3 regions of the Nonomuraea sp. NPDC001831 genome follow, and region 1 is predicted to be linked to each of the others. Evidence: riboswitches for the same ligand, from Rfam matches in the RefSeq annotation. Region 1 holds a riboswitch; each other region holds the start of a gene.
What was found. A riboswitch is a leader RNA that binds a small molecule or an ion and turns the genes downstream of it on or off. The one in region 1 is predicted to bind thiamine pyrophosphate.

Region 1 (3,463 bases):
GCGCCCAGCGGCATCACCGCCGCGCAGCCGGCCTGCTCCAGCCGCCGCGCCAGCGCCGGGTCGTCGCCGATGTACGGCAGCACCACGAACCCGTCGGCCACCAGCCGCTCGGCCGCGTCGAAGGTCTCGATCGGGTCGGGCAGCAGCGTGCGCTCGTCGGAGATGACCTCGAGCTTGACCCAGTTCGTCCCCAGCGCCTCGCGGGCCAGCCGGGCCGTCAGCACGGCGTCGCCCGCGGTGAAGCAGCCCGCGGTGTTCGGCAGCACCTTGATGTCGCGGCGGCGCAGCACGTCGAGGACCGAGCCGCGGGCGCCGGGGTCGAGCCGCCGCATGGCCACCGTGGTCAGCTCGGTTCCCGAGGCGACCAGGGCCTGGTCGAGCACGTCCAGGGAGGGCGCGCCGCCGGTGCCCATGATGAGCCGGGAGGCGAACTTCTCCCCGGCGATGATCAGCTCATCCACCCTGCACCGCCGTCAGCACCTCGACGCGGTCGCGGTCGCCGAGCGCCGTCGTCTCCCACGAGCTCCGCGTGACCACCTCGTCGTTCACGGCCACGGCCACGCCGGTGGTGGCCGTCGTCAGCGTCCGTACGGCCTGGGCCACGGTGGTGCCGTCGGCCACCTCGTGCGCGGCGCCGTTGATCGTCACAATCATGAAATATCCCGAAATCTCGCGGGCGAGCACAGCGCGGCCAGCTCGCCCTCCTCACCCGTCAGAATCCCCGCGCCCGCCGAAAGCTGCGCGCCCGTCGAGAGCCTCGTCGAGAGCACCGCCGTCTGGGCCGCAGTCCGGGCCGCCGTCTGTGTGCCTGTCCGGGCCGTTGCCGGGGGCGCCGTCGTCGCGGCCGGGGGCGTCGCGGGCGGTGTCAGCACCGCCGCCGTGACCAGGGCGGCCGTGAGGGGGGCCAGCAGCACCCCGCCCCGGTGGTGGCCGGTCGCCAGCACCAGCCCCGGAGCCTCGCCCGCCCCGATGATCGGCAGGTTGTCGGGGGTGCCCGGACGCAGCCCGGCGACCACGTCGGCGACCTCCAGCTCGGTGACGCCCGGCACCAGCTCCCTGGCGTCGCGCAGCAGCTCGTAGAGTCCGCCCGCGGTCACCCGGGTGTCGAACCCCAGCTCCTCCTGGGTCGCCCCGAGCACCAGCTCGCCGTCGCCCCTGGGGACGAGGTAGACGGGCGTGCCGTGCACCGTCCCGCGTACGCACCGCCCGAGCAGCGGCTGCGCCGAGCGCAACCGCATGATCTGCCCCTTGACCGGCCGGACGGGCACGTCGGCCAGCTCCCCGCTCCACGCCCCGGCGGCCAGCACCACCCGCTCGGCCGCGATCTCCCGCACCGCCGGCTCAGGCTGACCGGGCACGGGCTCAAGCCGCACCCCCGTCACAGCGCCGCCGGTCCCGGAACTGCTCCAAGGGCTGGTCCCAGCGCCTGCCACGGCGTCTGGAACGGCGTCTGGAACGGCGTCGTCGTCGCGCAGCAGTCCGGTCACCCGCGCCCGCACCACGGGCACGCCCAGCCGGTCGAGCGCGGCCAGCAGCGCTGCCGTGACCCGGCGCGGATCGACCCAGGCGTCACCGGGGGCCAGCAGCCCCCCGCGCACCGAAGGGGCCAGCATGGGCTCCAGACGGCGGCACTCGCGCCCGGTCAGCCGCTCGACCCGCAGCCCCAGCTTGTCCATGAACGCCGCCAGGTCGTCGAGCGCCGCGAGGTCGTCGGCCCCGAAGGCGACGTCGAGTGTGCCGTCGGCGCGCAGGTCGAGCGCCCGGCCGCCAGCCCCCTGCGGCCCGATCATCCCGAACGCGCCCCCGAACGCCTCCCCGGCCCCGCCACCGGCCCCCCCACCGGGACCGCCACTCAGCCCCGTGCCGAGACCTGCCCCAGGACCCGCACCGAGGTCCGGGCCGAGCCCAGCGTCGGCGGCCAGTTCGGCGGCGAAGGACGGCCACCGCCGGAGCGAGGCGGCCCCCAGCCGCAGCAGCGGCTCCTCGGTGTAGGCGACCTCGCTGACGGGCGCCAGCATCCCGGCCGCCGCGTAGGACGCCCCGCGTCCCGGGGCCGGGTCGACCACCGTGACGGGCAGCCCCTCGCGGGCCAGCCGCCAGGCGATCGACAACCCGACGACCCCGCCGCCCACGATCACATTCATCCGCGCTCCCTTCGCCGGCATGATCCGGATCAGGTGTCTTGCGGTCGAAGGCCCGCTCAAGCCTTCCTCTCAGCCCGGTGACGGCCGGACTCCCGCGCGTCTTGCGCCTCCAGCCTACGGCCTCGGCGCGACGTGCCGGCACCGCCCCCGTTATGGTCATGAACGTGAACCATGTCGTAGTGGTGGGAGCGGGCCTGGCCGGGCTGCGCAGCGCGGAGGCGCTGCGCGGGCGCGGCTTCACCGGACGGATCACGCTGATCGGCCAGGAGCGCCATCGGCCCTACGACCGTCCGCCGTTGTCCAAGGCCGTCCTGTCAGGCGCGGCTGACTCCAGCTTCCTGGAGGCCGACCTCGACGCGCTGGAGGTCGACTTCTGGCCGGGCGTCACCGCCAAGGCCCTGCGCGAGGGCGTCGTGGAGACCACCGAGGGCGAGCTCGGCTACGACGGCCTGGTGATCGCCACCGGCACCGAGCCGATCACCGTGCCCGGCGACGGCCCCCAGCACGTCCTGCGCACCCTCGACGATGCCCACGAGCTGCGCGCCGGCCTGGTGGCCGGGGCCCACGTGGCGATCATCGGCGCCGGCTGGATCGGCGCCGAGGTCGCCACCGCCGCGCGCAAGGCCGGCTGCTCGGTGACCGTGATCGAGGCCGGCCCCGCCCCGCTGGCCAACGCCGTGGGCCCGGAGATCGGCGCCCGCACGCGACACTGGTACGACGGCATCGACCTGCGCCTGAACACCATGGTCGACGAGGTGGACGAGGGCGGCGTGCGGCTGGTGGGCGGCGAGTTCGTCCAGGCGCACGTGGTCGTCACCGGCATCGGCGTGCGCCCGGCCGTCGAATGGCTGGCCGGCTCCGACATCGACCTGCACAACGGCGTCGTCACCGACGAGCACCTGCGCACGTCCATGCCGAACGTGGTCGCCGCCGGCGACTGCGCGGCCTGGTGGTCGCGCCGCTACGGCGTCCGCCTGCGCGTCGAGCACTGGGACACCGCGCTCGGCTCGCCCGAGGTCGCCGCCGCGACCCTGCTGGGGGAGGAGGCCGTCTACGACCCGGCGCCCTACTTCTGGTCCGAGCAGTTCGGCCACATGGTCCAGTACATCGGCCACCACCCCTCCGGCGACCGCCTGCTCTACCGGGGCGAGCCCGAGGGCAAGTGGTCGGCCGTCTGGCTGACCTCCGGCGACACCCTCGCCGCCGTGCTCGCCGTCGACCGGCCCCGGGACTACGTGCAGGGCCGTAGGATCATCGAAGGCGGGCACCGCCTCGACACAGAACGCCTGGTAGATCCAGAGGTCCCCCTACGGGATTGT
Region 2 (3,463 bases), on a different contig from region 1:
CTGCTGCCCGGCGACCTGGGCGACCGCGACCACTGCGCGACGGTCGTGGAGCAGGCGGTCTCCGAGCTGGGCGGCCTGGACGTCCTGGTCAACAACGTGGCCTACCAGGCGCCGGTCGACTCCCTGGAGGAGCTGACGGACGAGCAGTGGGAGCACACGTTCGCGGTCAACATCCACAGCTACTACCGCGTCACCAAGGCCGCGCTGCCGCACCTGCGGGAGGGCAGCGCGATCGTGAACACCTCCTCGATCAACGGCCTGCGCGGCAACAAGACCCTCATCGACTACGCCGCGACGAAGGGCGCGATCAACGCCTTCACCTACTCCATGGCCCAGAACCTGGTCGAGCGCGGCATCAGGATCAACGCCGTCGCCCCCGGCCCGGTCTGGACGCCGCTGATCCCGGCCACGATGCCGGAGGAGAAAGTGGAGAAGTTCGGCGCGCAGGTGCCCATGAAGCGGGCCGCCGACCCCGACGAGATCGCCCCTTCGTACGTGTTCTTCGCCGCCGACCGGCTGTCCTCGTACTACACGGGCGAGGTGCTGGCCCCGATCGGCGGCGAGACGCTCCCGGGCTGACCGCACGGGCCGGCCCGGGGCCTCCACCGAGATCAGAGGTAGATCGAGCCGCCCTTCCCGAGGAACTCGGCCGCCTTGTCGGCCATGCCCGCCCGCACCTCGTGGCTGAGCTTCATCGAGCAGAACTTCGGGCCGCACATCGAGCAGAAGTGCGCGGTCTTGGCGGGTGCGGCCGGCAGGGTCTCGTCGTGGAAGGCGCGGGCGGTGTCCGGGTCGAGCGACAGGTCGAACTGGTCCTCCCAGCGGAACTCGAACCGGGCGTCCGACAGGGCGTCGTCCCACGCCTGGGCCTGCGGGTGCCCCTTGGCCAGGTCCGCCGCGTGCGCCGCGATCTTGTACGTGATCACGCCGGTCTTGACGTCGTCGCGGTTGGGCAGGCCGAGGTGCTCCTTGGGGGTGACGTAGCAGAGCATGGCGGTGCCGTACCAGGCGATCATGGCGGCGCCGATGCCCGAGGTGATGTGGTCGTAGCCGGGGGCGATGTCGGTGACGAGCGGCCCGAGGGTGTAGAAGGGCACGTCGTCGCAGAGCTCGCGCTGCAGGTCGACGTTCTCCTTGATCTTGTGCATGGGCACGTGGCCGGGGCCCTCGATCATCACCTGCACGTCGTGCGCGTGCGCGATCTTGGTCAGCTCGCCCAGGGTGCGCAGCTCGGCGAACTGGGCCTCGTCGTTGGCGTCCGCGATCGACCCGGGGCGCAGCCCGTCGCCCAGCGAGAACGTCACGTCGTAGCGGGCCAGCAGGGCGCACATCTCGTCGAAGTGCTCGTACAGGAAGCTCTCGCGGTGGTGCGCCAGGCACCAGGCGGCCATGATCGAGCCCCCGCGCGAGACGATCCCGGTCCTGCGGCGGGCGGTCAGCGGGACGTGCGCCAGCCGCACGCCCGCGTGCACCGTCACGTAGTCGACGCCCTGCTCGCACTGCTCGATCAGGGTGTCGCGGTAGACCTCCCACGACAGCGCCTCCGGACGCCCGCCCACCTTCTCCAGCGCCTGGTAGACGGGCACGGTCCCGACCGGGACGGGCGAGCTGCGGATGATCTGCTCGCGGGTCTCGTGGATGTTCGGCCCGGTGGACAGGTCCATGACGGTGTCGGCGCCCCACCGGGTGGCCCAGGTCATCTTCTCGACCTCCTCCTCGATCGAGGAGGTGACGGCGGAGTTGCCGATGTTGGCGTTGATCTTGACCAGGAAGTTCCGGCCGATCGCCATCGGCTCGGACTCGGGATGGTTGACGTTGGCGGGGATGACCGCCCGCCCGGCCGCGACCTCCTGCCGGACGAACTCGGGGGCCATCCCCTCCCGGACGGCCACGAACTCCATCTCCTTGGTCACCACGCCGCGCCGCGCGGCGCCGAGCTGGGTGACCGGCGACCCCCACGCCGAGCGGTCGGTGCGCGACGGCCCCGAGGTGTCGTAGAGCCGCACCGACGTGCCGTTCGACAGCCTGACCTCGCGCATCGGCACCTGAAGGTCACCGATGTGGATCTTGGAAAAGCGCGCGTCGCTCATCGCGCAAACTCCCTTCGCCGGCATTATCCGGAGCAGGTTCTGGCGGTCGGCGGCTGACAGCCGTCCTCTCAGCCCGGTCCGCACCGGGCTCCCGCGTTGGTCACCGCGATCATAACCCCGCGCGTGGCAGGATCAAGGGGATGTCTGATCCCATTGCGCACACGACCGCCACCTACGACCGCATCGCGCGCCAGTACGACGAGCAGGTCGCCGATCCGTCACCCTCGGTCGCGGGCTTCCGCGACCGGTTCGTCTCAGCCCTGCCCGCCGGCGCCACGGTCGCCGACCTGGGATGCGGCCCGGGGCGCGAGTCGGCCTGGTTCGCCGGACGCGGCCTGACCACCGTGGCCGTGGACCTGTCGCTCGAGATGGCCAGGCTCGCCACCGGGCGCGGCGTGCCCACCGTCCTGGGCGATCTGCGGCGGCCGCCGCTGTCGCCGGCGTCCCTGGACGGCGTCTGGTCGGCCGCGGCCCTCGTGCACGTGCCGTCCGAGCAGACCGAGGCGACGCTGCGCGCCTGGCACGCGGCGCTGCGCCCCGGCGGGGTGCTCGCGCTGATCACCGCCCTGGGCGACAACGAGGGCTGGGAGCCGGTGCCGTACCGGACGGAGTACGAGCGCTGGTTCGTCCACCGCGACGCGGGCGACCTGCTCGCGGTGCTGGACGCGGCCGGGTTCGCGGTCGCCTGGCACGAGACGAACGTCACCCACCGCACGTGGTTCAGCGTGCTGGCGACAGCGCGCAGCTCCCCCCTGCCCTAGTCCCCCCAGGTCGAGCTCTCCCCTGGTCTGGTCTCCAGGGCGAGCTCTCCTCTGGCCTGGCCCCCAGAGCGCGCTCCCCCCTGCCCTGGTCTCCAGGGCGAGCTCTCCTCTCGCCCGGTCTCCGGGGTGAGCTCTCCTCTGGCCTGGTCTCCAGGGCGAGTGCGAACCCGGGGCCGCGCAGCCGCGCGGTCCCGCCGCGCGCCGACGCTGACCTGACCTCGACCGGCACGCCGTCCGCCCAGGTCAGCCGTCCGGCCTCGGCCGTCACCTCGTCCTCACCGCCGTCATGCGCGGTGCCAACGCGCAACATGAACCCCACCGGTCCCAGAAGTCGCGCCCTCAGGCTGCCGACGATGGCGCGCGCCGGGGAGGAGGCGAAATTTCACCGTGCTGTAGGACGGGTTTCCCAGGATCGCGGCCACCTCGCGGCCACCTCCTCCGGCGCCGTCGAACCCCGCTCGTCGATGACCCGCCGTACGGCGTCCGGAGCGCCGGGACGGTCCGTCGGCCAGTTGCCGGATCCGCCCGACTCCGGCGCTGCCCGGACCGCCGGTCCGCAACGGCTTCTCGTCGAGCTGGACGCGCTCGGTCGCAAGCGCCCCGAACACGCAC
Region 3 (3,463 bases), on a different contig from region 1:
CCGTACGGGCGGAGGCGCTGTTCGCCGAGGGCATGGCACACGAGCTCGCCTTCTGGGACGTGCCGTAGTCGCGTGCCGGTCCGGTACGCGCCATACCCTGGGGGCATGCCGGAACTTCCCGAGGTGGAGTCGCTCACCAACTTCCTGCGCGAGCGGGCGGTCGGCCGCTCGATCGCCGGCGTCGACGTCGTCGGCTTCCAGGCGCTCAAGACGTTCGACCCGCCGGTCACCGCGCTCGGCGGGCTCACCGTCACGGGCGTGTCGAGGCACGGCAAGTTCATCGACCTCGACTGCGACGGCCTGCACCTGATCATCCATCTGGCCCGCGCCGGCTGGCTGCGCTGGCGCGACGACCTGACCGGCGCGCGGCCAGTGCGGCCGGGCAAGGGGCCGCTGGCCGTACGCGTACGGCTGGCGCCCGACGACGACGGCCTGGCCCCCGGGTTCGAGCTGACCGAGGCCGGCACGCAGAAACGGCTGGCCGTCTACGTCACCGACAAACCGGAGGACGTGCCCGGCGTCGCCGCCCTGGGCCCCGACCCGCTCGACGACGCCTTCACCGTCGAGGCGCTCAAGCGCATCGTGGGCGGCAACCGCACCCAGATCAAGGGGCTGCTGCGCGACCAGAAGGTGATCGCGGGCATCGGCAACGCCTACTCCGACGAGGTGCTGCACGCGGCGAGGATGTCGCCGTTCAAGATCGCTGGGACGCTGACCGACGCGCAGATCGCCGACCTGCACGAGGCCATCGTGACGACGTTGCGCGACGCCGTCGAACGGGCGCACGGGCTGGCCGCCAAAGACCTCAAGGCGGAGAAGAAGTCCGGGCTGCGCGTGCACAACCGGGCCGGCCAGCCGTGCGACGTGTGCGGCGACACGATCCGCGAGGTGTCCTTCGCCGACTCCGCGCTCCAGTACTGCCCGACCTGCCAGACGGGCGGCAAGCCGCTGGCCGACCGGCGGATGTCGCGCCTGCTCAAGTAGGGTCCCGGGCGCGGGATGATGGAGGCATGACCGTTCCAGAGATCGACGTCACCGCCGTTCCCGACGACGCCTACCTGCTCGACGTCCGCGAGCAGGACGAATGGCTCGCCGGCCACGCCCCCGAGGCCGTGCACATCCCGATGTCGCAGATCCAGGGCCGGGTCGAGGAGGTGCCCGCCGACCGCACGGTCTACGTGGTGTGCCGGGTCGGCGGCCGGTCGATGCAGGTCACGGCGTGGCTCAACCAGCTCGGGCGCGACGCCGTCAACGTGGGCGGCGGCATGCAGTCGTGGGAGTTCGCGCGCCGTCCGATGGTCAGCGAGACCGGGCAGGATCCTTTCGTGGCCTGAATGCCCCACTGTGGCGGTTCCGCCGCCATTGAGGCATGATGAGGGCGCCAACTGCATAGTCGCGGGAGCTCGGGGTGCCGGGCTGAGAGGGCAGCAACACAGCCGCTGCCGACCGCCTGAACCTGTCCGGGTAATGCCGGCGTAGGGAGTGTGCGATGACGCATGTCGTCGACGAAGTTCCGCTGACCCTTGACGGCGCGCCCCCCAAGACCCTCGGCGTCCTCGACCAAGGCGCGCTCTGGGCCAACCTCGGTGTCAGCCTCCTCGGCTTCTCCGGCGCGCTCGTCCTGATCGACCCTCTGGGCAACGCGCCGCTCAGCCTGGTGGCCGCGCTCACGGCCGCCGTGGTCGGCAGCCTCATCGGCACGGCCATGGTCGGCCTGTCGGCCATCCCCGGCACGCAGACCGGGCGGCCGGCGATGGTGCTGCTGCGCGGGCTGTTCGGGGCCAAGATGTCGTACGTCCCGTCCGTGCTGAACATCGTGCAGATGCTCGGCTGGGGGGCCTTCGAGCTCTGGGTGATCGCCAAGGCCGCGAATGCGATCTTCGGGAGCGTCCCGTACCAGGTGTGGGTGGTGGTGGCGGGGGTGCTGACCACCGCGCTCGCCGTCTGGCCGCTCGGATCGATCAGGCTGCTGCGCCGGTACGTGACCGCCGGCGTGATCGTGTCGCTGATCTGGTTCACCGTGTCGTTCCTGGGCGAGGCGCCGACGTACACGGGCGGGTCGTGGACGGCCTTCGCCCCGGCCGTCGACTACGTCATCGCCCTGTCGGTGTCGTGGGTGCCGATGGCCGCCGACTTCGCCAGGCACTCGCGGTCCAGCCGGGCCGCCTTCACCGGGGTCGTCGGCGGCTACACCGTCGCCCAGGTGGCCTGCCTGGCCCTCGGCGTGTACGCGGTGGCCATCGCGGGCGCCCAGGCGGTCGCGGCCGACGGCATGGTCGTCTTCCAGCCGTTCGTCGCGGCGCCGCTGGGCGCGCTGTTCTTCGGCATCCTGGTGCTGCGCGAGACCGACCAGTCCTTCGCCAATGTGTACTCCACCACCCTCTCGCTGCAGAACCTGATGCCGAAGGTCGACCGGCGGATCGTCTCCACCGCGATCGGCGTGCTCACCACCGCGATCGCCCTGGTCGTGGACGTCACCTCCTACGGCGCGTTCCTCGGGGTGATCGGCGCGGTGTTCGTGCCGATGTTCGCGGTGCTGGCCGTCGACTACTTCGTGCTCGGCGGCGCCGCCCGCTGGAACACCGCCGAGGACGCGCCCTCGCGCTGGCTGATGCTGCTGCCGTGGGCGCTGGGCTTCGCCGCCTACTGGTTCACCACCTCGACGCCCACGGTCGCCGGCTGGGACGGCTTCTGGGCGTCGGCCCGCGACGCCGTCGGCTTCACGCGGGAGCCGTGGATGAACGGCGCGCTCGGCGGCGCGCTGGTCGCGGCCCTGGTGACGCTGGTCGTCGGCGTGCTCGGCCGGCGCCGCTCAGCGGCCCGCTGAGGCCCGGCGTTCGACGTTGAGCAGGTGCTGCTTGGCGGCCACGCCTCCGGCGTAGTCGCCGAGCTCGCCGTCCTCACGGACCACCCGATGACAGGGCACGATCACGCACACGGGGTTGGCGCCGACCGCGTTGCCCACCGCGCGCAGGGCGCGCGGCCGCCCGATGCTCGCGCCGATCTCCTCGTACGTCGTGGTCGTGCCGTAGGGCACGGCCATGGTCTTCTGCAGCACGGTACGGGCGAACGGCGTGGCCAGCGCGAGGTCGACCGGCGTGGCGAAGGTGCGCAGCCGGCCGGAGAAGTACGCGTCGAGCTCCCGGCGCACCGGGTCGAGGCGGCGGGCGTCGGGCCCGATGAACGTGCCGACCTCCTTGGCCACCCGCTCGAACACGGTGTTCTCGGCCTCGAAACTGCAGGCCGCGATGCCCTTGCCGGTCACCGCGAGCACCAGCCTGCCCACCGCGCCGTCGTAGGTGCCGAACGCGATGTCCGGGGGCCCCTCGCCCTTGTAGGTGCTGGAGGTCACTCTCAGCAGGGCATCGAGGTCGCTGCTCGACATGCCGCTCACCCGTTTCAGCCACCGGAATCTTCGTGAGCGCAGCGTATCGGACGGATCGCCCGTCAGACCCACCACGCC

Region 2: linked by a shared signal. The riboswitch ahead of thiC (phosphomethylpyrimidine synthase ThiC) and the one ahead of ACFYYW_RS11635 (FAD-dependent oxidoreductase) in region 1 are both predicted to bind thiamine pyrophosphate.
Region 3: linked by a shared signal. The riboswitch ahead of ACFYYW_RS23265 (purine-cytosine permease family protein) and the one ahead of ACFYYW_RS11635 (FAD-dependent oxidoreductase) in region 1 are both predicted to bind thiamine pyrophosphate.

The regions. Positions count from the first base shown of each region.
Region 1 is NZ_JBIATU010000003.1:143,155-146,617, reverse strand. Features, by position in the region: gene ACFYYW_RS11645 (thiazole synthase) at 1-461, opposite strand, end outside; gene thiS (sulfur carrier protein ThiS) at 454-654, opposite strand; gene ACFYYW_RS11635 (FAD-dependent oxidoreductase) at 651-2,144, opposite strand; TPP riboswitch at 2,134-2,250, opposite strand; gene ACFYYW_RS11630 (FAD-dependent oxidoreductase) at 2,303-3,463, shown strand, end outside.
Region 2 is NZ_JBIATU010000002.1:463,576-467,038, forward strand. Features, by position in the region: gene ACFYYW_RS07735 (SDR family oxidoreductase) at 1-579, shown strand, start outside; gene thiC (phosphomethylpyrimidine synthase ThiC) at 612-2,090, opposite strand; TPP riboswitch at 2,083-2,195, opposite strand; gene ACFYYW_RS07745 (class I SAM-dependent methyltransferase) at 2,231-2,851, shown strand; gene ACFYYW_RS07750 (glycoside hydrolase N-terminal domain-containing protein) at 3,136-3,463, opposite strand, start outside.
Region 3 is NZ_JBIATU010000007.1:47,593-51,055, forward strand. Features, by position in the region: gene ACFYYW_RS23250 (TenA family protein) at 1-68, shown strand, start outside; gene ACFYYW_RS23255 (Fpg/Nei family DNA glycosylase) at 106-984, shown strand; gene ACFYYW_RS23260 (rhodanese-like domain-containing protein) at 1,011-1,334, shown strand; TPP riboswitch at 1,386-1,499, shown strand; gene ACFYYW_RS23265 (purine-cytosine permease family protein) at 1,490-2,827, shown strand; gene ACFYYW_RS23270 (methylated-DNA--[protein]-cysteine S-methyltransferase) at 2,813-3,385, opposite strand.